Regions from separate parts of the Bacillus sp. J14TS2 genome, predicted to be linked through region 1. Evidence: riboswitches for the same ligand, from Rfam matches in the RefSeq annotation. Region 1 holds a riboswitch; each other region holds the start of a gene.
What was found. Region 1 has a riboswitch for S-adenosylmethionine ahead of KI375_RS03305 (bifunctional homocysteine S-methyltransferase/methylenetetrahydrofolate reductase). Riboswitches for the same ligand answer to the same signal wherever they lie in the genome.

Region 1 (10,068 bases):
TACAAAGATTTACAATCAGGAGAGCGACATTGCGTGGATCACCATAGCTTGAACTCCCACTTTCCAGTTCAGCTTCAAGCGCTGTCATCATAGACACATAGGGAGATGTAGAAAGCAAAGATGATTGAGCTACTCTCTTTCCCTTTGTCCAAATATTTGTTTGAAAAGAGCCAGGTTCAATAAGAGCAACATCAATTCCAAATGATTTAACTTCTAATCTTAGGCTTTCTGACCAACCTTCAAGGGCATGTTTTGAGGCTACATAAGGAGACAGTCCAGGAAAAGCTATTTTCCCAGAAATGCTGCTCATATTTATAATCTTTCCATTTCCTTGTTTACGCATATAAGGGAGAACTGCTTGTGTAACTGCAATCGTACCAAAAAAATTCGTTTCAAATTGCTCTTTATATTCGCGCAAACTGATTTCTTCAGCAAATCCACCTAAGGCAAAACCAGCATTATTAATGAGAACATCAATAGAAGGCAGATCGGAGAGAAAAGAGCTAAGCTTTTGTATGGATTGAGAATCCGTAATATCTAATGAAAAAAACTCAATAGAGCTATCTTTCACGCCTTCTTGTTTACATAACTTTATTATGTTATCCTTGTTTTTCAAATCCCTCATGGTTGCCAGAACATGGAAATTTCTCTTTGCTAACGCGATTGTCGTGATCAATCCAAAACCACTTGACGCCCCTGTAATCAGTACTGTTTTTTTATTCATCAATCTATCTCCAACATAATAGGACAATGATCGCTCCCCATAATATCACAATGAATCTGAGCATCTACAAGGCTCGTTTTTAATCTTTCAGATGTAATAAAATAATCAATTCTCCAGCCGATATTTCTTTCCCTTACTTTGTTCATGTAGGACCACCAGGTATAGGCCTCTGTTTGATCTGGGTAAAAATAACGAAATGTATCAATAAATCCATCCTCAAGAAAAAGGGTCATTTTTCCTCGTTCTTCTACAGTGAAACCAGAATTTCCCTGATTTGATTTAGCATTCCGCAAATCTATTTCTCTATGAGCCACATTTAAATCCCCACAAAGAATTAGTGGCTTAATTTGATCTAATTGTAAAAGATATAATCGCATCCTCTCTTCCCATTGTAGACGATAAGGAAGTCTAGCCAAGTCTCTTTGTGAATTGGGCGTATACACATTAACAAGGAAAAAATCTTCGAATTCAAGTGTAATAATGCGCCCTTCCTCTTCTTCCTCTGCCTCACCTACTCCATATTTAACGGAAAGAGGTTCGATTTTTGTAAAAACAGCTGTTCCAGAATACCCCTTTTTACGTGCGTAATTCCAATATTGATGATAACCATCTAAATCTAATTCGATTTGCCCTGCTTGCAATTTCGTCTCCTGCACACAAAAAATATCCGCATCGACCTCATGGAAAAAATCCAAAAATCCTTTACGGACACACGCTCGTAATCCATTTACATTCCAAGATACAAGTTTCATTGTTTTTACCCCTTTAAAGTTTAAATTTTACCGGACTTTTTGAACACTCTCTTAAACATAATATTTTTATTGTGACATTTTTCTCTCTATCAAACAAGTGATCGGCTTGTTATAATGAGAAGATCGTGAAGAAAAGCGCAAGCGCCCTAGTATAGGAAGAAAACTAAATTCGCGCCGTTGGATTCGAATCCTACGAGCCTCTCGGGACTAGGCGCTAAAGCTGGATCCTAACACTAGCAAAATTTTATTCTTTTAGAAAGGACAGAGTATCATGGACGGAAAAACACATTTTATCGCGGGAGCTTTGATCGGATTTGGCGTTGCCCAGTATACCCATGTTGACTTGGTGACAACGGCTTCCTTTACCCTTTTGGGAGGATTTTCTGGCTTGGTGCCAGATTTAGATGTTTCAGGTGTTTTAGCTAGAAAGCTATCAATTAATAAAAAATGGGCAATTCTTGTTCTCGGGTTCATTGGTCTATATTTGATGTCCTCGAGTTTTTTAAGCCCCAATACATATTGGTCAAAGCAACAAGGAATTTTACTAGGATCTGGCTTCCTCATTTTCCCGCCCCTTTTTATGAGGCAAAAATGGATGTTAACCTTAACAGGTATACTGGTTGGGGTGCTCGGTTTCTATTATAGTAGCGTATGGATGATCATGTTTGGGATCTATATTGGGATCGCTTCTCTTTTGCCACATCGTTCGCTGACTCACTCCCTTTTAGGTCTGTTCTATTTTGCTGCATTGGGCCATTACATGGAGAGAGAAGTCCTCCTAGAAGGACTGATGTTTGTTTGTACAGGAGCTTATGCAAGCCATCTTATTTTAGATATGAAGTGGATTCCAAAAAACCGAAGAGGTGTAAAACTATTTTTACCTTTTTCAAAAGTTGAGCTATAAAGCGAGACTGCTAATCTCTGAGAAACATTCCACAAAAAGAAAGCCGCATTCGCTAAAGGAATGCGGCTTTTTAACAATGGTGTCCTTAATTTTTCAGGGCTTGAAGCTGTTCTTCTCTGATTTCCTTTGCCACCTCCACCATAACTTTTAAAGCAGCGATGGTTTCTTCTTCTTTTCTTGTTTTTAGGCCGCAGTCTGGATTAATCCAAAATTGCTTCACTGGGATCGTGGCAAGAGCTCGATACACATTATTTTTTAACTCTTCTTTAGCCGGTACACGTGGACTATGAATATCGTAAACACCTAAGCCAATTTCCTTATCATACGTATTTTCTTCAAATGTCGAAATGATTTCTCCGTGGCTTCTAGATGTTTCAATCGAAATCACATCAGCGTCTAGACGATTGATCGCATCATAAATATCGCCAAAACTGGAATAGCACATATGTGTATGAATTTGCGTGCTATTTTTTACGGTTGCTGTTGCTAGTCTAAAAGCATGAACAGCGTGATTTAGATAGGCTTCCCAATTTATTCTCTTTAATGGAAGTCCCTCGCGCAAGGCTGGTTCATCCACCTGAATGATCGTGATATTATTTGCTTCTAATTCTTCAATTTCCGCACGGAGGGCAATAGCGATCTGATTTAGTACCTCAAATTCAGAAATATCATCACGCGCAAATGACCAATTCAAAATTGTAACAGGACCTGTTAGCATTCCTTTTACATGCTTATCTGTCAATGATTGTGCGTAGACACTTTCTTTGACAGTCATTGGATTTTCGAAGGAAACATCTCCGAAAATAAGTGGAGGTTTAACACAACGCGACCCATAGGACTGTACCCAACCAAATTTTGTCACTTGAAAACCATTTAACTTTTCGCCAAAATACTCTACCATATCCGTACGCTCAAATTCACCGTGGACTAATACATCAAGGCCAATATCTTCTTGAATTTCAATCCATTTCTTTGTTTCTTTCTCAATAAATTGCTCGTAGTCTGCGGTGGGTAGATCGCCTTTTCTCCAACGTAATCTTTCTTTACGAACTTCAGCAGTTTGTGGCAAGCTGCCGATTGTCGTAGTTGGTAATAAAGGAAGTTGTAATGCCTCCTGTTGCTCTACAATTCTTTCTGAGAATGGAGATATTCGGTCTACTTGTCCTTGTTCCAAATTAGCGTAACTCTGTGCATCCCCACGATAATCAGACTGGTTTAATCTTTGAATCGCTATCGTACTTTCATTGATTTCTTGACTAATTTTCTCTTTACCATTTTTAAGTCCATCGGAAAGTATCGCAATTTCTGTTAACTTTTCATCCGCAAACGACAAACCTGCTTTAATGATGGGGTCTAAAGTTTTTTCTAGTTCCTTGGTTATCGGTACATGTAGCAATGAGCATGATGGCTGAAGAATGATCCGGTCTTTCTCGACAATTTGTTGAATGATTTCTAAAACACCCCATGTTTGCTCTAAATCTTTTCGCCAAACGTTTCTTCCATCAATAACACCAGCAAATAGCACCTTATCTTGTGGAAAACCAAATTGACGAATGACTTCTAATGTATCCCCGTGGACAAAATCGAGTCCAAAACCAGCAACAGGGAGATTAATCAACTCTTCGTAATGATGAATTGACTCAAAATATGTTTGCAAGGCAATGTTTAGATTCGGCACAGCATCCGCGATCGCCTGATATGTCTGTTTAATAAGAGGAATTTCTTGTTCAGCTAACTCTGTTACGAAAATAGGTTCATCGATTTGTACCCATTCTACCCCCTCTGCCTCTAACTCTTTCAAAATTTGAATATATAAAGGGAGTAATTCCTCTAACAGGGTGTTGAATTCTGTTTCTTTATACCCCTTACCAAGCTTCAAAAAGGAAATTGGTCCAAGAATGACTGGTTTCCCTTTAATCCCTAATTCCTCTTTTGCTTCTTTATAGAAATGAAGTGGGCGATTTTCTACCAAAATCGGTTTTGCATTATCAAATTCTGGTACGATATAATGATAATTCGTATTGAACCATTTCGTCATCTCTGAAGCATATGCTTCCTTTGTTCCTCTCGCGATAGCAAAGTATGTGTCTAATGAAGAAGCTGATAAACCACTATTTTGAAAACGTTGAGGTACAATACCAAACATAAGTGCTGTGTCCAATACATGATCATATAAAGAGAAATCTCCCACTGGAATTAAGTCAATCCCTGATTCCTTTTGCTTTCTAAGCCCATTCAAACGGATCTCCTTCGTGGTGTCTAATAACTCTTGTTGGGAAATACCTCCATTCCAATATTTTTCTAATGCCTTTTTCCATTCACGCTGCTCCCCAATTCTCGGATAGCCAATATTAGATGAATTTATTTGTGTCATGTCAATCTTCCTTCCTGTTTGTTTTTTAAATGCGTGTTCAAAAAAGGACCAAGTCGGCTAAAAGCGCTGACGTTCTGTTAGCAACGCCGACATTTGTTGTGCTTTTTGAACAACCTCTTTAATGTAGTATTTCAACATTTTGCGTTTTTTCTTGAATATAGGTTGCTAATTCAACAGATAATTCGTATTGAATAAATGGAGTAATTAAATAGAATCCCTTAAAGTAATCATAGGCGACATCAATTAATTCTTTTGCAATGGCAAGCCCTTCTTGTTTGGCTCTCTGTGGATCTCCTTCTGTTTTAGCCATTCTGTCTCTAATATTGTCCGGAAGCTTGATACCAGGCACTTCGTTATGCAAGAATTCTGCATTTCTGGCTGAAACAAGTGGCATAATGCCGATATAAATAGGAGCTGTCATATGTTTGGTTGCTTCCCCTACTTCTATCATTTTTTCTGGAGAAAAGATTGGCTGCGTTAAAAAATAATCGGCACCATACTGTACTTTTTTCTCCATACGCTCAACTGATTTCCCAAGATTACGAACATTCGGATTAAAAGCAGCTGCAACATGGAATTGAGTCTTTTGTTTAAGCGATTTTCCCGAAAAAGAAATGCCTTCATTAAATTGTTTGATCAGCTTGATTAATTCAAAAGAGGTTGCATCATAGACAGATGTTGCTCCAGGAAAGTCACCAATTTTAGTCGGGTCACCAGTAATGGCCAATATATCACGAATTCCTGCTGTATGTAGCCCCATAAGATGTGATTGTAAACCGATTAAATTCCGGTCCCGACAAGTCACATGAACCAATGAATTTAGATCAACTTCCTTTTTAACTAGAGACGCCATTGTTGCATTACATATTCTGGGAGATGCTAATGAATTATCAGCTAATGTCAACCCATCCACCCCAGCTTCTTTTAAGGCGTGTGCTCCTCTAAAAAAGGGTTTTGTATCTAGGTGCTTTGGCGTATCTAATTCCACAATAACGGATCGATCTGTTTGAATTTTTTCAAATAAAGATGGTGCCTTTTCAACCTGCTGGTCTTGGATAAAAATCGGCTTTTGTTTGATTACCTGCTTCTCTTCAAGCGGCACTAAATGTTGGCGTCCTTTGACCAAAGCTTGGATATGCTCTGGCGTTGTTCCACAACACCCTCCAATTAATCGAACACCTTGATCACGGAAGCGTCGAACAAATTCTGTGAAATAAGTTGGTTCGGTTTTGTACATAAACTTCCCATCTTCATATTCTGGCAAGCTTGCATTTGGATAGGCTGCTAAATAAGCCGATTTTGAAAGCGGAACAGACTCTAAGGCTCTGACCATATGATAAGGACCGAGACGGCAATTGATCCCAACAACATCGGCACCTAAATCATCAAGCTGTTTTAATGCCTCTTCAAGTGGTGTTCCATTTTGCAGTACGCCAGGTTCATGCATTGTGACGTTTGCTATGATCGGTACATTCGTTTCATCACGAGCTATTTTTAAAACGGTTTTTATTTCTTCTAAATCATAATACGTTTCTAAGATAAGGCCATCTACACCCTCAAGCAGCAATGCATATAGTTGTTCTCGAAAACCGCGTTTTATTTCCTCTGTTTCACTAGAATGTAATCCAGCTCCATGAACCCCCCCAATGGTTCCTAGTACAAATGTTTCTTTACTTGCTGCTTGTTTCGCAAGACGAACAGCAGCTCTGTTTATCTTCGTTACTTCCTCTTCTAATCCATATCTTGAGAGTTTCAAATAATTAGCACTGTACGTATTCGTTTGGATTACGTCAGCACCAGCTTCAACATAGGCTTGATGCAACTGCAATACTTCATTAGGGTGTGTAAGATTTAATTGATCAAAACAGCGATCAATCCCATAGGAATATAACAGTGTTCCTGCAGCGCCATCCCCGATTAAAATTTCCTTTTTGAGACGTTCTAATAATCCCAATAAACTACCCTCCCTATATATTTTGGAAAACTATTTAGAGTGGTGGCTCTTTTTGGTCGCATACAAATCGACATAGAGAGAGCAATCTGCTTACCCTATTCTTCCAAACAAAAAGAGCCTACTCCGATAAGAAGAAGGCCCTTTTTTATAAAAAGGATTCTTCTTATCTTTCAAGTTGTTTCCAACTTGTGGATTTAGCACCTTTCCATAAAATGGTGGTTGCTGAGGCGTCTTAGGGCCATTCCCTCGACCTCTCTTGATAAGAATGAAATCTTTATTTAATTTTCTTGTTTCACTCACGTGTTAGAATTAATTTTTAATTCTATAAACATTATAAGGTTAGTTGGTTTAAAAAACAAGAGAAAATTAGTTTTTTTTGAAATTTTTCTACTTACCAGCAATTTATAAAATTTTAGCGTAGCTCCTCGAGGCAAATAACTTGAGCCAATGAAGGAAAAAAGCCCCTTCCTAAGTTCAAGAACATTTGCTTGTCGGAGGCCATCAGGATGTAGGTCAGAACAGCGTTGCAACGTACAGGACGTACTGGTGCAGACGAAGCGACAGGACATCGCGGTTTGAGTCTGCCGTTAGGACGGCGTGAATTTAGCCTTTCTTCCTAGATCAAGGCGCTTGTGCTTTTGTTCTGGTTTAAGGAATTATAAAATTGGAGCTAGTGGATAAGTAGCTTACCTTGCAGTTGGTGTCTAGCTCCAGGCGCCATCGGCTCGAGGTCAAATAACCTGAGCCAATGAAAGGCAAAGAACGCCTTTCTTTGTCTCAGAACATTTGCTTGTCGCCGATAGGCGGGCGCCTTGCGCTTTTCTTGTTAATCATGAAAATCAAGCCCTGAGTGGACCTCTTTTACATATCCTAAACGAATGACAAAGTCGCCAAATCGTTCTTTTTCTTTACGTTCCTTCGCAAAATGACTTATGATTGGCTCTAATTCACTTAATATTTCCTTCTCCCCAATATTTTCGCGGTACAGTTTATTTAAACGATCTCCTGTAAAACCGCCCCCTAAATAGACGTTATATTTTCCTGGGGCCTTTCCTACAAAACCAATTTCTGCTAATGCTGGTCTTGAGCAACCATTGGGGCAGCCAGACATACGAATGACGATTTCCTCTTCACGGAGCCCTGCCTTATCTAATAATAAGTCAATTTTATCAAGCAAGGAAGGTAAATAGCGTTCCGATTCTGCCATCGCAAGGCCACATGTTGGAAAAGCAACACAAGCCATCGAATTTCTACGTAAAGCGGTATGATGCTCTCCGTCAGTTAATCCATATTGTTGAATAAGCGCTTCGATTTTCGGTTTTAAAGCTTCTGATATGTTTCCAATGATTAAGTTTTGATTAGGAGTCAAGCGAAAATCCCCTGTGTGAATTTCAGCTATTTTCCTTAAGCCTGTCATCAATTTATAATGTTCCCAGTCCTTAATTCGGCCATTTTGAATAAAGAGTGTAAAATGCCACTGATCATTCAAACCTTTTACCCAGCCATAACGATCCCGATTGTGCTCAAACTGAAAGAATCTTGCTGGTTGTATCTCCCAACCTAGTCTTGAATGCAATTCCTCAATCAGCCAAGGCATGCCGCGCTTATCAATTGTGTACTTAAATCGAGCATTTTTCCGAACAGACCGATTTCCATAATCTCGTTGAATAGTGACAATCTTTTCAGCAACATCAAGCACTTCTTCAGGCTTACAGAACCCAATCACTCTTCCAACTTGAGGATACGTTGCTTTATCTCCATGGGTGGAGCCCATTCCCCCACCAACAGTTATGTTAAAGCCTTGAAGTTGCTCGTTTTCTACCACAGCAATAAAGCCAAGATCCTGGGAATAGACGTCCACATCATTAGAGGGCGGAACGGCAATGCCGATTTTAAATTTCCGCGGTAAATAGGTAGGACCATAAATCGGTTCAACTTCTTCCGTATTCTTTGAAGTATCAACGATTTTTTCCTTATCCAGCCATATTTCATGATAAGCCTTTGTCTGTGGAGAAAGATATTGGCTTAATTTTTTCGCCCATTCGTATACTTCCATATGAATTTCTGAAGCATACGGGTTTGGACTACACATCACATTTCGATTAACATCTCCACAAGCCGCAAGTGTTTCCAATAAGGCTTCATGAATCTCTTTAAAAGCTTTTTTCATATTCCATTTTAAAATTCCATGCATCTGGAAGGATTGTCTTGTCGTAAGTTTTAGACTTCCATTCCCATATTTATTTGCTAATTCATCCATGACAAGCCATTGATTGGCTGATACAACACCACCGGCAGCTCTAACTCGTACCATGAATTGATAAGCCGGCTCCAATTTTTGTTTCTGCCTTTCAACTCGAAGGTCTCGGTCATCTTGTAAGTAGCTTCCATGAAATTTCATTAAACGATTATCATCATCAGGAATTCCAGCACTTATCTCCTCTTTTAGCGTTTCGGCAAGTGATCCTCGCAAATAATTACTGTCGCTTTTAATCCGTTCCACATCACTAGGCGGTCCATCTTGTGTAGGTGGCAAACGATCTTTTGTCAAGTGATCCTCTCTCCCTTCGGATTTTAATATACATCACGTTGGTAACGTTTTTCCCTTAACATTTGGGCAAGATATTCCTCTGCCTCCTCAGAAGTCATACTGCCTTCCTCCTGACAAATCGTAAGAAGTGTTGTATGAACATCATGAGCCATATGTTTCTCATCACCACAAATATAAAGATAAGCCCCTTCTTTTAACCACTTAAATAGTTCTTGCTTTTTTTCTATCATCCGATGTTGCACATAGACTTTTTCTTCCGCATCGCGGGAAAAAGCTATATCCATCCTCGAGAGAATGCCTGTTTTCAGCCATCTCTGCCAATCGATCTGATAGAGAAAATCTGTTACATAATGTTGATCTCCAAAGAACAGCCAACTTTTTCCTGTCGCTTCGATTGCTTCTCTCTCTTCAAGAAAGGAACGATACGGAGCAATCCCTGTGCCAGGGCCAATCATAATAATTGGTCTACTCGGATCCTCTGGCAGGTGAAAATTAGGATTTTCATGAACATAGACCGGCAAATAATCACCTGGCTGGACTCGTTCTGCACACTGAATGGAGCAAACACCATGGCGTGCTCGATTATGGGCTTCATACCGGACTGCTCCAACAGTGAGATGAACCTCTTCCGGATTTGCTTCGTAACTATTGGCAATTGAATATAAACGCGCTGGCATTTTCCTTAAAATAGCAACAAATTGATCAGCTGGTATGTCCCACGGTGTAAAGTCACGAATGACATCAACAAGATCTCGTCCTTCAATATACGTTTTAAGCTCCTGTTTATCTGATTGCAGTAACTCCGTTAA
Region 2 (10,068 bases), on a different contig from region 1:
AGCCTCTCTTAGAAATTCAAGAAATGTTTCCATGGCGATCACCTCCTTTCCTAGAGATGGAAAGAAGAGTGACAACCAACCACCCTCACAATATTCGGTTGCTAGTTTTAGATTATCATATTTTTGCAAAAATTACCACAAAACAGGAACAAACATTCCCAAAGTCACTTTGATTCCTTATGCTAGTCGGGATTTTGATCGTTTGTTCATGTTTCATGATGTTGGTATTTCATCAATTTGTTGATGCCTCAAGGCTTCTGCTTGGTTTTCTTAGTTCCTTGTGAAAAATGACTAACTTGCAAGGAATCGCTAGCATCTGTGCTAACTTCGGAAACGAAGCAGCAAAACTTTCGGTACGAATCATCTGATAGCCAATACGTGTATACCATTTTGCTAGCTTTACTTTAGATGGGTGAGAGCCTTCTTCTGGAACTAACAATTCAAGCTGCATCTTATAATGCCCTTCTTCTCGGCATTTCTTTTCTGCAAAACGGATAAGTTCTCGTCCTATGCCAGTTCCTTGGTACTTATCATCAACTGCCAGCACTCCTAATTCTCCTATCTCTTGATCAATCCGCGTAACTCGGACACAACCAATAATTTGCTCCATGGATCGAGCGACAGCGATTTCACCATTACTTGTATATTCCGCTATCTCCTCCACTGTTATACGGGCTGCCTCATCCTTCCAAAGGCTCTCCTCTGCCCCACCATACACACGGTTAACGATATTTGTGATAAGCTCCATATCCGCGATATTGCTACTCGCATGACATGGTAGCATGTGAATCTCCATTGACTCCATAAAACATCATACCCCCCTTTATTAAAAAAAGAGCCAAGGCAAGGCACCTTAGCTCTTCTGTTACGAATGGGCCACAGCTAGTTCTTTCCCAAAATCGTATTGTTCCTCCATATAGACCGCATGCCAAACCATGAAGACAAGGACAGTCCAGATTTTACGGCTGTAATCCATTTTTCCTTGGCAATGATCCTCTAGTAAATTTAATACGTATTGCTTATCTAAAATATAATCAGTATCACTGTTGCGAATAATTTCTTTTGCCCAATCATACATTTCATCTTTTAACCAGTGACGAATTGGGACTGGGAAACCTAATTTTTTGCGATTCAAAACATGGTCAGGAATAACGCCCTCTGCGGCTTTGCGCAATACATATTTTGTTGTGCCTTCCGCTGTTTTTAAGCTAGTTGGAATTCTTGATGCAACATTGAATACTTCTTTGTCAAGAAATGGCACCCGCAATTCCAATGAATGAGCCATGGTCATTTTGTCTGCTTTTAATAAAATATCGCCGCGCATCCATGTATGAATATCGACAAATTGCATGCGATCGACCGGATCATAGCCGACCGTATCTTGATACAGCGGGCGCGTAATATCGCGATAATCCAACTGATCATTGTATTGTTTTAACAAACGGCGTTTTTCACTTTCATCAAACATTTTTGCGTTGCCAATATATCTTTCCTCCATTGGAGTCACGCCACGTTCAATGAAGCTTTTCCCTTTTACCCCTTCTGGAAGCACATTCGCTAATGCGCGTAAAATCGTTTTTCCAACTTTAGGAATTTTATTAAATACTTCTAAAGATTGAGGTTCTCGATAAATATTATAACCACCAAATAATTCATCTGAGCCTTCCCCTGAAAGCACAACTGTGACATGCTTTCGTGCTTCTCTTGCCACGAAATAAAGCGGCACACAAGCGGGGTCTGCCAATGGGTCGTCCATATACCACATGATCTTCGGTAATTCTTTCATATATTCTTCCGGTGTAATCACATAGCTGATGTTTTCAACACCTAATTTATCTGCTGTTTCTTTAGCTACATCAATTTCACTAAAGCCATTCCGCTCAAAACCAACGGAAAAAGTTTTGATTTTTGGGTTATATAATTTTGCAATCGAAACAATAAACGTTGAGTCAATACCACCTGAAAGAAAAGAACCAACGGGAACATCACTACGCATATGCACATTGACCGAATCAAAGAGCACATCCTTAATTTCCTGAATAAATTCCGTTTCAGCTTTTTGTACAGGTTGGAAATGAGCTTTCCAGTAGCGTTGAATGCTAATGGGCTGATTCACTTTTTTTATAAAATAATGACCGGGTTCTAATTTCTTAATCCCTTTTGTCATCGTTTCAGGTTCAGGTACAAATTGATAAGTTAAATATTGCTGCAAAGAATCATGATTCAATTCATTCTTCTCAAGCGCCAGTAAAATACTCTTTTTCTCTGAAGCAAAAAATGTTTTGGGACCATCTTCTTTATAAAAGAATGGCTTAATTCCAAATTGATCACGAGCTCCAAATAAAGATTGTTCTTTTTTATCCCAAATAAGGAATGCAAACATTCCTCGCAGCTTTTCTACTGCTTTTGCGCCTAATTGACTGAAAAGCGCAATTAACACCTCTGTATCAGAATCCGTTTCGAACGTAAATCCAGCTTGGACCAGTTCTTCCCGTAATTCCACATAATTATAGATTTCTCCATTAAAAATAATCCAATAGCGGTCATTTTCATAAGAAAGCGGCTGTTTTCCACTTTCAATATCAATGATGCTTAGTCTGCGAAAACCAAATTGAACATGTTCATCTTCAAAATAGCCTTCATCATCTGGTCCACGATGGGTAATGATCGTATTCATTTGATGAAAAAGCTCTTGATCAGGATTTTTAGCTGATGTTGGATGATCATGGACACAACCGATAAAACCGCACATGTTTCGACACTCCTCTATTTTCAACAACTAGTACTCGTACCCAATGCTTCTATTTTAGCATTTAATCCGAATTTTTGTCAGTATATCCGTAAAAATAACAGAGCAAATCTTGGCTCTGTTATTTTTACCTAAATCTTTGTAAACATGTATATTTATCTCGGATTAACGGGCAGTATTCCTCATATCACCCTTTAGAGAATACGGCGAAGCATAAATAGGTGATAAACTGCCCGGAAAGGACCGATAAATCAGTGGGAGATGGAAGCCCCCACTGAATGAAGTTTCACTTTATTGTACTGCTTTTAAAAGTTCTTCTGCTCGATCTGTTCTTTCCCAAGGTAGGTCAAGATCAACTCGTCCAAAATGGCCGTATGCGGCAGTTTGTTTATAAATAGGGCGTCTAAGATCTAACATCTTGATAATGCCAGCGGGACGCAAATCAAAATGAGCACGGATCGCGGCAACGAGAGTTTCTTCGGATACGGTGCCTGTTCCAAATGTATCAACAGAGATAGAAACAGGTTGAGCCACTCCAATCGCATATGCTAATTGCACTTCACATTTATCCGCTAATCCTGCAGCGACAATATTTTTGGCTACATAACGGGCCGCATAGGCTGCGGAACGATCCACTTTTGTTGGATCTTTCCCCGAGAAAGCTCCTCCTCCATGGCGTGCATAACCTCCGTATGTATCAACAATAATTTTTCTTCCTGTTAACCCAGCATCCCCTTGTGGCCCGCCAATCACAAATCGCCCTGTTGGATTAATGAAATACTTTGTTTCTTCATCCAATAAGTTTTCCGGAACAACAGGAGCAATCACACAGTTTTTCATATCTTCTTGAATTTGCGCAAGCTCAATATCTGGGTGATGTTGAGTCGAAATAACAATCGTATCAATGCGTACAGGATTCCCCGTTTCATCATATTCAACCGTTACTTGAGTTTTCCCATCTGGTCGCAAATAAGGAAGGACTTTTTCTTTTCTTACTTCTGCTAGTTTTCTTGAAATTCGATGAGCTAATGAGATGGGAAGAGGCATTAATTCTTCCGTTTCGTTGCAGGCAAAACCGAACATTAACCCTTGGTCTCCTGCACCAATCGCTTCGATTTCTGCTTCCGTCATGTTTCCTTCTCTAGCTTCTAATGCCGTGTTCACTCCTGAAGCAATATCAGCAGATTGTTCATCAATCGCCGTCATCACCGCACAAGTTTCTGCATCAAATCCATATTTCGCACGTGTGTAGCCAATTTCTTTTAATGTCTCTCTGACAATTTTTGGTATATCTACATACGTGGTTGTCGTAATTTCTCCTGCTACTAATACAAGGCCAGTCGTGACCGAAGTTTCACAGGCTACACGAGCATTGGGATCATCCGCTAACAGTTCATCTAAAATAGAATCGGAAATCTGATCACAAATTTTGTCTGGATGTCCCTCTGTGACCGATTCCGAAGTAAATAAGCGTCGGTTTTTTGACATCTATGTTCCTCCTCCAAAATAATCTCCTAAGAAAAGTGCCTAGCACATAGAACTAGATAACATCTACATTCCCCAGGTCCTAAGGAGATTTTTATACTGCTTCTCTCTCTAAAAAAACGAAAAACCTTTCCCGTATAAAAATAGAGGAAAGGTTAATTTCTTATCCGAGCCTTTCACTCTTATCGTCCAAGGCCATTGCCTTGCACCAGGTTAGCACCTTGCTGCGGAAAATCAATTGATTCGCAGTAGGTTGCTGGGTTTCACAGGGCCTGTTCCCTCCACCATCTCAGGATAAGAGTATCCGTTCAATGTAAAATCATAACGCAAAATTCGCTAAGGGTCAAGTGAAGATTTTTTTCATCCTTGAGGAATTTATTAAACAGAAAACGTCCACTGCTCATTCACAATGGACGTTTCAAATTTTAATTACTGGAATGTAAGGCAAGCAGCTGATAAGTAATAATCGTTTGATTCTCCTCCCACTCAACCTTTTTTATCTTGGCAGTGGCTCGGTAGTCACTTTCGATCGTATGCCTTACCTCAATGGGGATATCAATTGGATACAGGCGATATCCGGCTTTTTTTAAAATAAATTGATTATCCTGTTGTCTACTCTCTTTTCCTTTTGTGATGATCATTGTATTTAGTTCCAAGGGCATTCCCATGACAATCCCCCATTTCAAATATTAAATGATTATATTTATATTATATCGTGATTACTCTGTTGTTTCATCCAATAGCAAAGATCTTTTACAATTTTCCGATTGATCGCTGGTGGAAAATAATGAGTATAGTGCTCAAAATACCAGGTTTCCACTTTTTTTCCCAATGTCTGTAGTCTTTTTTCTAAGCGGTGTGCATGCTCGATCGTCACATTGTCATCAAGGTTGCCATGAATAATTAAAACAGGCGGTTTCATTGCTTCCATTTCATATAGCGGTGTGCGCCATTGATATTCTTCTTGAGAGGTCTTAGGTGAACCACCAATCACTCTTTTCATCATCCTTCTCATATCAATCCGCTCTACATAAGTTAAGGCCACATCAGATACTCCTCCCCATGTTACCACTGAAGCAGCATGATCATATTCCAATCCTGTTAGCAGTGCCATCACACCTCCTCGCGAAAAGCCAAAAATATGAATGCGTTTGGCCAAAACACGGGGATGCATCTGTAATAACATAAAGCCGGAAAAAGCGTCATGGCGATCTTTACCGGCAAAATCTTCATTCCCCTCGCCCCCACGGTTTCCTCGGTAAAAAGGGGCAAAGACTATAAAACCTTCTGAAGCAAATTGGGCAATTCTTGCTGGTCTCACCATCCCAACATTCTTGATCCCGCCCCGTAAATAAAGGAATCCTTCATACTCTCCCACTTGCTTTGGCTCCGCTAATAGACCTTTTATTCTTAGACCTTCTGACAAATAGGTAACCAAATATAATTTTACTTGCGGGTTTGGTGAAGGAAATATTTGTTTTTCCAGGATTTGTCCATCTTGTCGCATCGATCTTCGCTCCTTAAATTTTGCTTTCCTCTAGGCTATCACACAATTTCCTGATTCTCATATAATAATTCTAAATTGGATGCACACACAAGAAAAGCGCAAGGCGCCCGCCTATCGGCGACAAGCAAATGTTCTGAGACAAAGAAAGGCGTTCTTTGCCTTTCATTGGCTCAGGTTATTTGACCTCGAGCCGATGGCGCCTGGAGCTAGACACCAATTGTAAGATAAGCAACTTATCCACAAACGACAATTTTATAGTTTCCAAAGCAAGAACAACAGCATAAGCGCCCGTTTATTGGCGTACAAATTTATAGGTTTCTGACAAGATAAGGGAAACACAGTGAAAACGATCCGATGTTGACTTACTCAATCAGCAAACGTAAATTTGCTAGTCGCTGGACGCTGGAGCTGGATGATAACTCTTGAAGTTATCTTCAGGCAGCAATTCTGTAAAATCCTAAGCACCGAGGAGGAAACCCCATGAAGGCAATGGTGAAATTTGGCTTTGTGATTGTAATGGCTTTTCTAACAGCCTTCGTCTTAACCAGTTGTTCGCAAAAAGATTCGTTAGAAAAAGTAAAGCTCGCTGAAGTGACTCGCTCTATCTTTTATGCTCCCCAATATGTTGCCCTTGAAAAAGGTTTTTTTGAAGATGAGGGATTGGATGTTGAACTCACAACGACTTGGGGTGGAGATAAAACAATGACCACCCTGCTAGCAGATGGGGCGGATATTGCACTCGTTGGATCTGAGACATCGATTTATGTAGATGCTCAAGGTGCTTCAGATCCCGTAATTAATTTTGCGCAATTAACAAAAACCGATGGCACCTTCCTTGTTTCCCGTGAAGAGATCGATGATTTTGATTGGGAAATGCTCAAAGACTCCACTTTCCTGGGGCAAAGAAAAGGAGGAATGCCACAAATGGTCGGCGAGTTTGTGCTCAAAAAGCATGAAATTGACCCCCATGCTGATTTAGAGTTGATTCAGAATATTGATTTTGGCAATATCGCTAACGCTTTTGCCTCAGGCACAGGGGATTTCGTCCAACTTTTTGAACCAACGGCGTCTGTTTTTGAAGAAGAAGGAAAAGGCCATATCGTCGCTTCTTTTGGCGAAGAATCAGGGCAGGTTCCTTATACCACCTTTATGGCGAAACAAAGCTATATCAATGAAAATCCGGAGACTGTTGAAAAATTTGTCCGCGCCATGGATAAAGCGCAAGCCTGGGTAGAGAAAGCTACTCCAGAAGAAATTGCGAAGATCGTTACCCCTTATTTCGAAGATGCTGATGTCGACACCTTAGCCATTGTCGTGGAACGTTATCGGAGTCAAGGCTCCTTTGCAACTGATATGAAATTAACCAGAGAAGGTTGGGAAAATTTACAGGCGATCATGGAAGAAGCAGGAGAACTTCCTGAAAAAGTAGATTATGAAAAGCTTGTCAATACCTCAATTGTCGATGAAGTTTCAAAATAAATTCGGAGCTGTTGAGAAGTTACGCATTTTATAGGGAAACTTGCGCAAAACCAGTGCGAAGTCGCGCATTCCCAGGCTATTTAGGGCAAGTTCAGGGGATTGCTGCGCAGCTTGCGCATTTCCAATTCGAAGCGGCGCATTTTAAGTCCAAATAATGGCAGGAAATACCATACTTACAGAAGGAGGACCGCTCATGAGTTTTATTGAAGTGGAACAAGTCGGTCACCATTATTTTACTCCCTCCACTGCGACGACAGCTTTGGAGGATGTATCTTTTACTATTCAAAAAGGAGAGTTTGTTTCTTTTCTCGGACCAAGTGGATGTGGGAAAACGACGATGCTTTCGATTTTGGCTGGCTTAATCTCCCCTACATCAGGGCATATTCGCATCGATCAGCAAGCCCTTGCTCAAGATACAAATTTTATTGGCTATATGCTGCAGCAGGATTATTTATTTCCCTGGAAAACAATTGAGGAGAATATCCTACTTGGGTTAAAGATAAATGGCCGATTAAGTTCAGAAACCAAGCAAAGTGCACTAAGCTTTTTAAACCAAATTGGCTTAAAAGGCGTCAATCAGCAAAAACCACAGCAATTATCTGGAGGCATGCGCCAACGGGCAGCACTCGCTCGAACAATGGCCGTGAATCCAAAGCTTCTGTTATTAGATGAACCCTTTTCCGCATTAGATTATCAAACAAAATTAAAATTAGAAGATTTGGTTGCAGAAATTTTAAAAGCCTATGGGAAAACAGCGATTTTGGTTACCCATGATATTGGTGAGGCGATTTCCATGAGTGACCGTGTTTTTCTTTTTTCGGGAAGCCCTGGAAAAATCCATCGCATCTTTGATATCCCAAAGGAATTGCGAGTGTTAAAGCCTTTTGATGTAAGAAGTCAAGAGGTTTATAATCAGATCTTTCAAACGATATGGAAGGAGTTGGAAACTCTTGAAGGCTAATCATCCTGATCTCCTCCATGCCCACTATAAACAAACACTTTTGAAGGAGAAAAAATGGGTACTGTTCTATCAAATCTTGATTTTTCTTTTGTTTTTTTCTCTATGGGAGGCCGCAAGTCGACTACATTGGATCGATCCACTTATTTTCAGCTCTCCTACGAAAGTAGCTTCGTTATTAGTGGAAAAAATTGCCGATGCTTCCTTGTTTACCCATTTAGGTGTGACCGTTTTTGAAACAGTGGTGGGCTTTATTTTAGGAACAGTACTCGGCACTATACTCGCTGCGATTCTCTGGTGGTCGCCTTTCTTCTCAAAAATATCTGACCCTTATCTCGTGATTTTAAATGCGATGCCGAAAGTGGCACTTGGTCCGATTCTTATTGTCGGCCTTGGTCCAGGTTTTTCCTCGATCATTGCCATGGGGACACTTGTATCAGTGATTATTACCACGATTGTTATCTATGCCTCATTTCGCGAAGTGGATGATCATTATATCAAAGTATTAAAAACATTCGGGGCCTCGCGCAAGCAAATTTTTAAAGAAGCGATTTTGCCCGCTTCCTTCCCGACCATTATTTCGACGTTAAAAGTCAATGTGGGGTTATCCTGGGTTGGCGTCATCGTTGGAGAATACCTTGTTTCTGCAAAGGGTCTTGGCTATATGATCATTTATGGATTTCAAGTGTTTAATTTCACCCTTGTCATGCTCTCGCTTCTCTTGATCGCTATTTTTGCGACATTGATGTATAAAGGGGTCGAATGGCTCGAAAGAAGATTATTAAATGAAAAATAGCTTTATATCCAAAGACGTGGACCCAATAATTGATCCACGCCTTTTTTATTGAATCCCCCTATTTTTCAGCTGCTCAAGGGCCAGGGGGACGACCTTGTCCTTCATAATGAAGCTAAATCGATCAGTATGTATTGGGGTTAAAAGTTCATCGTCTAGCAGTACCGGACCTTTTGTTTCCAAATAATCATCTTTTTTCTCTAATTTGTGAATGTCCGCATACATAATCGCTTTGACAAAAGGAGTGGAAGAAGACTCTTGCACTTGATATTCCCCAACATAGGAAAGGGTTGTAATCACCCCACCTGTTTCCTCCCATACCTCTCTTTTCGCTGCTTCTTCAACCGTTTCCCCAACCTCTAGTTTCCCACCTGGAAATTCTAATCCCCGCTTAGTATGATCTGTCAGCAGCCAATTTCCTTGATAACGACAAATCACGAAGACATGCTGCGCCTTTAAAGGAAAAGCTTCCCGCTGAAAAACAAGTTTGACTTGAGATCCGTTTTGATCAATAAATTCATACATCCGCGCATCCCTCCCCCTCTACTATAACCGCTGAGAAGAAACAGAGGAAACAATACCCCTCCACATTACCGATTACAATTTGTTTTTCAGTAATCCTTTACCCCTTTATCACATCGGGGGACTGTCCCCATTATTGTCCCCATTATTTAAAATCCCGATGCTATCAATATGATTTTTTGTTTCTTGGTCCCCTAATTCGTAGATCATTTGATAAATTTGGGTTAAATTTGCGTCATATCTATCATTTGTGGGGTCATTGTGATATTCTACCCAAGGAATATGTGCACGGGCAAAGTCTGCTATGCTGTTGGTATAATTGGAATCGAAAATTTGCCGAAACTTGCTTATTTGCTGTTCTGTGGCATTTATTTTAAACTGCCATGGTGAGACATTGGGAGTTGAAAAGATTTCTCCTGCGCCAATGGATATATAATAGGTCTGGCGATCTTGTTGATCCACATTCATCTACCTCCAAGTCAATGTAATCCAAAAGTCATCACTTTTGATGATTATGCATATTTTGCTGCATTTCATCTTATTTTATTCTTAAAGGGTTCTAACACATAGGAATG
Region 3 (10,068 bases), on a different contig from region 1:
GTGTTGCGAAGACAGGGACGTACTAGTGGCAGGCGAAGCAACAGGACGCTGCGTTTTAAGCCTGCTGCCAGGACGACGCGAACTTAACCGTTTATCCATTTTAGCCGTTTATCTCTTCATCCATTCTCCTTTATGAATAGCCTCTATAAATCCTATGCGATGAGGGGACAAGTTATAACTAATTTAGGACAGCTGCTTTATTACTTTGAAAAATACTAATAAAATCTTCTAACATAGCGCTAGCTGTTGGTTTACTCCCCGCTCCCGGTCCTTGGATCATGATTTTTCCAGCCAAGGAAGTTTCCAGCACGACTGCATTATCTACACCTTCAACAGAATATAAAGGATGCCCGCTATCGATTTCAACAGGACGAACAAACGCCTGGATACGATCTCCTACCTTTTCCAACTCTGCAATATGCTTAAAACGGCCGTTAGAATTAGAAATCTTATCTTGTGAAAGGCTTGCTATTCCTTGGAGCTCAACTGTTTTCCACGGTGGTTGCTTCCCGTAGATCAACTGACTCAAAATCATAATTTTATAGAAAGCATCGATTCCCTCTACATCATTCGTTGGATCAGCTTCGGCAAAGCCAAGGGATTGAGCTGTTTTTAACACTTCGGCAAACGGAAGTTGTTTCTGTCTCATTTCCGTTAAAATAAAATTAGAGGTACCATTTAGCAATGCTTGAACCCGCTCAATTTTATTCAATTGTAGTTGCTGTTGAATGGTGCGGATAACGGGAACCCCGGCTGCAACGGTCGCTTCGTAGCCAATTTGAACATTGTTTTCTCGCGACTTTTCCAATAAACCTTCTCCGTGTTTAGCAAACATTTCTTTATTGGCTGTAATAATATGGCATCCATGCTTAATGGCTTCATCCAGGTAATGATGCGCTGGTTCAGCACCGACAATCGACTCAAAGAGGACATCAAGCCCTGGAATTGCTAAAATTTCTTCAATATTATTTGTTACCATAACATCTTCTGCTACTTCCCGCTCTTTCTTTTCATCTTGAATCAGCACCGCTACTACCTGCACTTCGGCTCCAATAAGCTCCTTTAATTTTTCTTGCTGATTACATATAACCTCATAAACGCCGGCTCCAACTGTGCCAAGCCCTAATAGTGCTGCTTTAATGATTCGCACCTATTTCTCCCCCTTATTCATGGATGTCATTTAAAAAAAGGAGACTGAAACGCATGGCGCCAGCCTCCTAGCTTTCTTTGCCTTACTTTACAGACACTTTTTCTACGGCTTTTCCGATCGCTTGATTAAGATCAGCTATAATATCTTCAACAGCTTCAAGACCAACCGAGATACGAATTAATTCTTCCTTTACCCCAACAACCTTTAACTCTTCTGCACTTAATTGTTGATGCGTTGTGGAAGCAGGATGGATAATTAATGATTTTGCATCTCCGACATTCGCAACATGGGAAAATAATTTCACATGGTCGATGGTTTGTCTTCCTGCTTCTCTTCCACCTTTAATACCAAATACGATAATTGAGCCAGCACCTTTTGGTAGATATTTTTGTGCTAGTTCATTGGATGGGTGATTTTCTAAGCCTGGATATGATACCCACTCAATCGCTTCATGATTCTCTAAAAATTCTGCTACGGCTTTTGCATTTTCTATATGTTTATCAATTCTCAAATGTAATGTTTCTAACCCTTGTAATAATTGGAAAGCATTATCTGGGCTTAAGCATGGTCCAAAATCACGTAGTAATTGCACACGTAATTTTGTTGCAAAGGCAGCATTAGGTACATCAATCCCATAACGAAGCCCATTGTATGTTTCATCCGGTTCTACAAAATCAGGGAATTTCTCGTTATTCCAATCAAACTTTCCTGCATCGACAGCAACCCCACCGATTACCGTTCCATGGCCGCCAATCCATTTTGTTGCAGAATGGATGACAATATCCGCTCCCCACTCAATTGGCTTACAAAGATAAGGTGTAGCAAAAGTACTGTCAACAATAAGTGGAATCTCATTTTCATGCGCAATATTTGCCACAGCTTCCACATCAAAAATATGCAAGCTTGGATTTCCGATAATCTCACCAAAAAGTGCTTTCGTTTTAGGCGTAATTGCTTTGCGAAAATTTTCCGGATCTTTCGGATCTACAAACTTCACATTAATTCCATATTTTGGCAGTGTCACAGCAAATAGATTATACGTACCTCCATATAGATCCGTGGCCGCAACAATTTCATCACCAGCACGTGTAATATTCAAAATCGAAAAAGCAATGGCTGCCATTCCAGATGATAGACCAACAGCGGCCGTACCCCCTTCAAGCAAAGCGACTCTTTTTTCAAATACATCAACCGTTGGGTTGGTAATCCTTGTATAGATATTTCCCGGTACTTCTAATCCAAATACCTTTTGCGCATACTCCGAATCTTTAAACACATAAGAGGTTGTTCTATGTACTGGAACAGCGCGTGCTCCTGTTTCATCTGGCTCTTGTCCTCCGTGCAATAATAAGGTTTCTGGTTTATATTGTTCTTGTGACATTCCCTCTCATCCTCCTTAATGATATCATCCTTATCGCTAACACTAGTCAAAAAACCCCCTTCTGATAAGAAGAGGGTTTGATTGTATTTCCGCTCCTTATCTCTCAGACCATGCAGTCTGTAGGAATTAGCACCTTTTCAGAATAATTCCTCTGAAGGTTGCTGGGCATCGCAGGGCCTATCCCTCCGCCACTCTTGATAAGAGTATTACGATTCACTGTTATTAACATCAAGTATAGTCTATTATTCTCAAAGAAGTCAACCTTATTTTCAAATAATATATCCATTATTTGTTGTTAATTGTCTATTTTAAATCTTTTACAAGCCTTTCCATCATTTCTTCGTCCATAGGACCGATAATACTTTTCGCTATTAATCCATTGGAATTGATAAAGTAACTTGTCGGAATAGAGATAACCTGGTATTTATCGCCCACTTCTCCCTTTTCATCTAACAGAATAGGGAAATGCAATCCATACTCCTTGACAAACTTTTCAACTTTTTCTCGCTTATTACCAACACGTTCACCGGAAGTAAGATTCACAGCAATCACTTCTACACCTAATTCTTCCACTTTTTCTTGATAAAATTTCTCCATATGGGGCATTTCTGCTTTACATGGACCACACCAGCTTGCCCAAAAATTCAATAATACTTTCTTTCCATGTAGGCCAGATAGTTTGAACTTTTCACCAGCTAATGTTTCTAATTCAAAATCAGGTGGAATATCCCCTTCGGCTAAGCCTTCCGAATAAACGCCATTGGATGTTTCGGTGGCAGCCTCCAGCCTCAGCTGGAGAACTTGTTCTTGAGTTTCTTCCACTTCTTTCTTCGCTTGTGTTTCTTGGACAATATTAATGACTAAAACCCCTGCTAAAATCGCTAAAAGACTAAAGCCAAATATTTTCTTCGTCATGATGAAACCTCCCATTTTCGCAGAGCTATCACTAAGATTATAGCCATGAGGAAATAAGTGACCATTGGAATGGATAGTAAAGAGTGATGAAGGGAATAAAATATCGCCTGCACAGCTGTATAAAGAATCAGTAATTGTTCTTTCCATAATAACTGATTTTTATTCGACACGAATAATATGAATACTCCACCGATGAATAATTGCATTCCCATCCATAGGAAAGAGCCTTGATCCAAAATAGCCTGGAGTACCTCATATACAATCATGGAGCAAATCCAAGCTTGATACATATTCACCACTTGCAAATTCCGAAGTCTAACCTTATGTAATGTATAAAAAATTGTTACTGCAAAACCAAGCCAGTATCCTTTCACACCGCCATTAAAGTATAAAATAGATAAGGGGTGAGCCCATATCATCGGAAATTGGAAGAGAAGGACACTGAACTTCCATGTTACCAGCCATATAAAAACAGCATTTCCATACCACTCTGCTGTTATCCTCTTTTTATAGAGATATAGGCCTGCTGCTGTGAGTATGCAGGCACCGACAATCGCAATCCAAGAAGCGGGAATCGTTAATGTACCAATGGTATACCACTTAATGAATCATCCCTCACTTTCCAAAGACAAATATCGCCTTATAAATGCATGTTCAAAAAGGACCAAGTCGGCGTCAATCGCAAACATCCGACACTAGTACGTCCTGTATGTCGAAAGTTCGAGACGGACTTGTAGATGATATACTGACTTCCGTGTTGTCCACAGGACGTGGGCGATTTTAGCGGGAGGTCCTTTCCCTGCCAACGAACTTTCATAGGATGTGATGACGTCGACGTTCAACACAGGACGTGCCGGTACTCAGTCGAAGATCCTTTAGCTCGCAGCGCCATTTTTACAATGACCTACAATAAGGAGGTCACAAAGGCGTTGCGACAGGTTATCGCCTTTGACCATCCTCTACAAGATCGGTGATAACAAGCGAGAAAATGATTCCTTAAAGCGAATGTAAAGGGAACGATTTTGGTATTCTTCCCAACTTAATCCATGAGAATGCTTCACATCCTCATGAAAGATATCGACTAATTGTTGGACAAGTGCTCGATCATATAAAAAGGCATTCACTTCAAAGTTTAATTTAAAGCTGCGAACATCAATATTTGCCGTACCAACTGTGGCAATTTTACCATCTGCAATAATCGTTTTTGCATGAATAAATCCATTATCGTAAATATAAACTTTCGCCCCTGTCTTTAGTAATTCCCCGACATTCGAATAGGTCGCCCAATAGACGAAAGCGTGATCTGGTTTATTTGGAATCATTAATCTTACATCGACCCCTGAAAGAGCGGCTATCTTGATTGCATCAAGCACACTTGCATCTGGAATAAAATAAGGTGTCTGAATGTAAATATATTTTTTGGCTGATGAGATAAGTTTTAATATCCCATATTTGATTTGCTCCCATTCAGAGTCGGGGCCGCTTGAAACAAGTTGGACATCTGTATCTCCTTTTGCACCAATTTCCGGAAAAAGTCTGTCCTCATAGCGAATTTTTGCCGATGAAGCTTGGTTCCAGTCAAGAATAAATCTTGTCTGCATGCTAAAAACAGCCTTACCGCTAATTTTTAGGTGGGTATCTCGCCAGTAACCAAATTTTTTATTTAGCCCAAGATACTCATCGCCAATATTGAATCCTCCGATATAGCCACTTTCACCATCAATGATCACAAGCTTGCGGTGGTTGCGAAAATTCACCTGTAAATTTAAGTGGGGGATTAAAGCAGGAAAAAAAGCACTTACCTTTCCACCAGCTTCAAGCAAAGGTCGAAAAAATCTTTTTGGTAATCGTCTTGAGCCCATTGCGTCATATAAGACTTTTACATCTATGCCTTCTTTCGCCTTCTTGACAAGCATTTGCAGTAACTCATTGCCGAGTTTATCATTCCTGATAATATAATATTCCATGTGGATATGATCTTTCGCTTTGTCTAAATCCTGTAATAAAGATTGAAACTTATCTTTTCCATCACTAAAAATCTCTACCTTATTATCTTGGGTTAAAATGGAACGATCATTCACAAGCAACATATAGATGAGATCTTTATATTGGATTGTTTTCGTATCGTGGAAAGGAAATTCTCCAGTTTGCAATAATTCAATTTGATTTTTAGTAATCTCCATAATGCCAATTTTATTCGAATCTTTCCATTGAAAAAGCTTTTTACGGCTTAAATTCTGTCCGAAGATAAGATATAAAATAAAACCAGCTACAGGGACAAAAAATAGAACCAATAGCCAAGCCCATGTTGAGCCAGGATCTCTTCTCTCCAAAAACACTACGAAGACAGCCAAAATAATATTTAATAAAAGTGCTAAACTAACCAAAGCTGCACTAATCGCTGTAAAAGTCATATAGGCTCCCCACATCATTTATTTTCTGAAAAGCAGATTCCCCTCCTTAAGTATTTCAGAGGTACATCCTTTTCAGTTCAGGTTTACTTACCATATGAATGGCTTTTTTCACAAAAAATACTCCACTATATCTTAGCATACTCTTTACATGAAAACACGAGGATTGAGCGTTTGAATTCACCTTTTGTCGGTCATTAGATCTTCTAAGCGAATTACCTTGCTACTTCCCTGTCAACTAGAGCGATATTACAGTAATTAATTTACTATGAAACGAAAAAAAGCCGCATCATCTTGATACGACTTTCAATCGGAAAAGGAGCATTAGTAATAAGTTGTTCCCTTTATTAATTTAAGTAGTTTAATGGATCTACAGCATTCGATTTAGAACCGTTCCATAATCCACCTGCATGTACTTCAAAATGCAAATGTTGACCATAAGAATGTCCTGTATTTCCCATAACGCCAAGTTGTTGACCTTTTTTCACTGATTGTCCTTCTGATACACTGCGGCTTCTCATATGCGCATACACTGTTTCATAGGTTTTTCCGTCAATATGATGAATGACAAACACGACTTCTCCATAGCTGGAAGATTGGTAGGATCTATGTACGACCCCGTCAGCTGCAGCTACAATTGGGACGGCACCACTATTGGCAATATCAATCCCAAAGTGGGTTGCTCCCCATCTTCCTCCAAAACCAGATGAAACAGTTCCAGCAGCAGGCCAAGAGAATGTACCCGAACTTGCTGGCGGGGCCTCCGGACTTGTAGAAGAAGAACTATTAGAATCACTTGAGCTACCAGAACTACTGGATTCAGGTGAAATTGTTTGGCTCTTTGTCACCGCAGGTGCTTCATTTGTTTGAGCTTCTTCTGCTTTCTTGGCTTCTTCTGCCTTTTTAGCTTCTTCCGCTTTTCTAGCTTCTTCTGCCTTTCTAGCTTCTTCTGCTTTCCTGGCTTCTTCTGCTTTTCTTTCTTCCTCTGCAATTCTATCTTTTTCCTGTTGGATCGCTTTTTGTAAAGTCTCCTCTTGAGTGCTTAATAATGCCTCTTCTTCCTCAAGAGACATTTTTTCGCTTTCAGCATGCTTTTTCTGAGCAGCTAGTTCATCCATTAACACTTTCTTTTCATCATTCTGTGACTTTAAGTCCGCTTTTATAACTTCTAATTCTTCCAGCATTTCATTTAAACTAGCAAGCTTCTCTTCTACTTTCTTTTGATCAGCCTCTAATTTTTCCATATCTGCCTGTTGCTCTTCTAAAATCTTTTTATCAGCACTAACTAATGTCGAAACAGCTGAGACACGATCGACTAAATCTCCGAAGCTGTTAGCGCCTAATACAACATCCATAAATTTAACAGAGCCGCCATTTTGTTGAATATTTCTTGCACGGTCTCTGAGCACTTCATTTCTCTTTTCAATTCGTTCTTTCAACTCTTTAATTTCCGCTTTTAATTGCTCAATTTCTGCTTTTGTATCATCGATTTGCTGTTCTTTTTCTTTTAATTTTTGATCGGTATCAGCAATCTTCATTTCTAATTTCTCAATTTCGTCTTCAACCGAATGTTGCTGGTTTAAAATATTAGAAATTTCCCCATCCTTTTGATTGATCGATTCATTTACATTCGACTTCTTATTATGAATATCGGATTGCTGTTGCTCTAGATCATTCAGTTTAGAAGTGGCTTGTGCCTTCCCCGTATTCGTAAATAAACCTCCACAAACCAACGTTGCTGCCAGTGTCACCGAAAGTACTGAACTTTTTTTCAAGAATCGTTTCCCCTTTCTCCCCTTGCATTTCCCCCGGATTATCAACTATTTCAGTGGGATGAAAAAATCCCACTGAATGAAGTTTGAACGAATCCGCTGTCTAGGCCAATGCAATTTTCTCCAAGATGCTTATTCGAAATTTCCTTATACTTTTAAAAAGCGTCGAACAGAAATGAAACTTCCCCATGCTCCGATAATGACGCCGATCAGTAAAAGTAAGAGACTTACCTGATAGACAAATGGTGTGTATTCAAGTGGGGACATAAAATAATCATCTGGAATACGTTGTGACAAAAAGTCATATCCATAATTATAAGCTGTTGCAACAATGCCAATAGGAATCACAGAACCTAGTATCCCCAACCAAATACCTTCAAAAATAAATGGCCAACGTATAAACCAATTCGTTGCTCCTACTAGTTTCATAATTTCTATTTCTCTTCTTCTAGCAAAAATAGTAATTTTAATCGTATTTGAGATTAGAAACATAGCTGTAAACAATAATCCAACAACAAGAACGGCCCCAACATTGCGGCTTGTCCTTAATAAACTAAACAAGTTCTCAACTTTTTTCTCGCCAAATTCAGCGGAATACACAAAATCTAATGCACGTATTTTTTGTGCCACAACAGGAGTTTCATCTGGTTGCTTTGTTTTGACAATATAGACATCGTGAAGAGGATTTTCATCATCACCAATAAGGCTCCATTCTTTCCCCATTGTTTGAATAAGATGATTGAGCTCGTCCTCTTTCGACGAAAAGACAACCGACTCTATTTCAGAGATTTCCTCAATGTTTTCTCCTAATTCCTTTTGTTCATCTTTATTTGCCGTCAAGTCAATATGTACGCGGATCTCCACATCATTTTCTATGTCTGTTGCAAATTTGTTCATATTCATCATAATGACAAGAAAAACACCAACCAACAGCAATGTCACCGTGACTGCACTTATTGATGCAAACGTCATCCAACCATTACGGCGCAGACTTTTGAAGCTTTCTCTCAGATGGCGACCGATGGTTCTAATTTTCATAGCCATATTCCCCCCGATGCTCATCACGGACAATTCTTCCGTTTTCGATGGCAATAACCCGATGTGTAATAGTGTTTACAATCTCTTTATTATGGGTGGCCATTATAACGGTTGTTCCATTTAAATTAATTTCTTCTAAAATACCCATGATTTCCCAAGCTGTATCAGGATCCAAATTTCCAGTAGGTTCATCCGCAATAATCAACTTAGGATTATTGACGATTGATCTCGCAATCGAAACACGTTGTTGTTCTCCGCCTGATAACTCTGAAGGAAGCATGCGCATTTTATGTTTCAGCCCGACCATGGAAAGAACGTCCATCACTCTATTTTTAATGTCTTTCGGTCGATGTTCTGTTACTTCCAAAGCAAAAGCCACATTTTCAAAAATCGTCAATGTGGGCAATAATTTAAAATCTTGAAAGACTACTCCAATATTACGTCTTAAAAAAGGAACTCTTCTATTTTTTAATGTGGATAAGTTAATCCCATTTACGAGTATTTTTCCCGATGTAGGTTTTTCTTCTCTATAGATCATTTTGATAAAAGTGGATTTACCAGCACCACTTGGACCAACAATATATATAAATTCACCCTGCTGTATATCAACATTAAAACGATTAGCGGCTATAATACCGTTCGGGTATTTTTTCACAATATCCTGCATTTTAATCATTTTCTCACCCGACCTTAAAAAAAAGCTGTATTTATAAAGGTTGTTCAAAAATTCCGGTAAAAATGACACAGCGAATTTCTTCGTTGGCTTGCTTTTTCGTTGCTCACGTATTAACTGCATACGTTCCACTATTCAAAGCTACGCCGCCTTGAATTTCTTGGTCCTTTTTATCCTCTTTTTTGAACACGCACTTATATGCTGTCAAATAAAGGGAATTCCCGTCAAACTATGACGAAATTTCATAACAAATTCATTATAACATCCCAATTTGCGCTTTTATATTACAGTTATATTTCATTTTAGAGCTTTAGTTCTAAATTCTTATCTTTTGCTATATAAACTATTATTTTTTTAGTGATTTTTCATTAAATTTTGTTTATTTATCTCATGTTCCTCAAATAAAGAGAGGTAAAAGTCCTATATTTATTGGGGTTATCCATAGGAATTATGGTGGTATATTAATAAGATTTTCGTCACTACTACATGACATTAGAAGTGGATTTCCTCGCGGAGAATAGGGTCTTTTGTCGTTTTAGTAATAATAAAAAACGACAGCTGTTTCTCACTGTCGTTTTGTTTCTCACTTATTTTTTCTCAGATAACCATTGAGCCACCTTGTCAGCGTCATCACCTGTAATGATATTTGGAGGCATTCCGGTTCGCCCATTTTCGATAACATCTAAAATTTCATCTTTAGATAATTCTGCACCAATATGGGCTAACTC

Region 2: another riboswitch for S-adenosylmethionine. It lies ahead of metK (methionine adenosyltransferase); the one in region 1 lies ahead of KI375_RS03305 (bifunctional homocysteine S-methyltransferase/methylenetetrahydrofolate reductase).
Region 3: another riboswitch for S-adenosylmethionine. It lies ahead of KI375_RS06265 (O-acetylhomoserine aminocarboxypropyltransferase/cysteine synthase family protein); the one in region 1 lies ahead of KI375_RS03305 (bifunctional homocysteine S-methyltransferase/methylenetetrahydrofolate reductase).

Annotation. Positions count from the first base shown of each region.
Region 1 covers NZ_BORE01000002.1:142,705-152,772, reverse strand. Annotated here, with positions in the region: gene KI375_RS03325 (SDR family oxidoreductase) at 1-724, opposite strand, end outside; gene KI375_RS03320 (exodeoxyribonuclease III) at 724-1,476, opposite strand; gene KI375_RS03315 (metal-dependent hydrolase) at 1,748-2,380, shown strand; gene metE (5-methyltetrahydropteroyltriglutamate--homocysteine S-methyltransferase) at 2,466-4,754, opposite strand; gene KI375_RS03305 (bifunctional homocysteine S-methyltransferase/methylenetetrahydrofolate reductase) at 4,873-6,708, opposite strand; SAM riboswitch class I at 6,869-6,974, opposite strand; gene cysI (assimilatory sulfite reductase (NADPH) hemoprotein subunit) at 7,535-9,259, opposite strand; gene KI375_RS03295 (assimilatory sulfite reductase (NADPH) flavoprotein subunit) at 9,283-10,068, opposite strand, start outside.
Region 2 covers NZ_BORE01000011.1:133,976-144,043, forward strand. Annotated here, with positions in the region: gene KI375_RS17555 (hypothetical protein) at 1-33, opposite strand, end outside; gene KI375_RS17560 (GNAT family N-acetyltransferase) at 233-805, opposite strand; gene asnB (asparagine synthase (glutamine-hydrolyzing)) at 866-2,752, opposite strand; gene metK (methionine adenosyltransferase) at 3,041-4,237, opposite strand; SAM riboswitch class I at 4,414-4,535, opposite strand; gene KI375_RS17575 (DUF2584 domain-containing protein) at 4,660-4,902, opposite strand; gene KI375_RS17580 (alpha/beta hydrolase family protein) at 4,938-5,741, opposite strand; gene KI375_RS17585 (ABC transporter substrate-binding protein) at 6,258-7,220, shown strand; gene KI375_RS17590 (ABC transporter ATP-binding protein) at 7,414-8,181, shown strand; gene KI375_RS17595 (ABC transporter permease) at 8,171-8,974, shown strand; gene ytkD (RNA deprotection pyrophosphohydrolase) at 9,020-9,496, opposite strand; gene KI375_RS17605 (hydrolase) at 9,605-9,955, opposite strand.
Region 3 covers NZ_BORE01000003.1:297,875-307,942, reverse strand. Annotated here, with positions in the region: gene KI375_RS06270 (homoserine dehydrogenase) at 179-1,150, opposite strand; gene KI375_RS06265 (O-acetylhomoserine aminocarboxypropyltransferase/cysteine synthase family protein) at 1,233-2,531, opposite strand; SAM riboswitch class I at 2,625-2,735, opposite strand; gene KI375_RS06260 (peroxiredoxin family protein) at 2,835-3,446, opposite strand; gene KI375_RS06255 (hypothetical protein) at 3,443-3,820, opposite strand; gene cls (cardiolipin synthase) at 4,406-5,860, opposite strand; gene KI375_RS06245 (murein hydrolase activator EnvC family protein) at 6,205-7,632, opposite strand; gene ftsX (permease-like cell division protein FtsX) at 7,777-8,667, opposite strand; gene ftsE (cell division ATP-binding protein FtsE) at 8,657-9,343, opposite strand; gene cccB (cytochrome c551) at 9,928-10,068, opposite strand, start outside.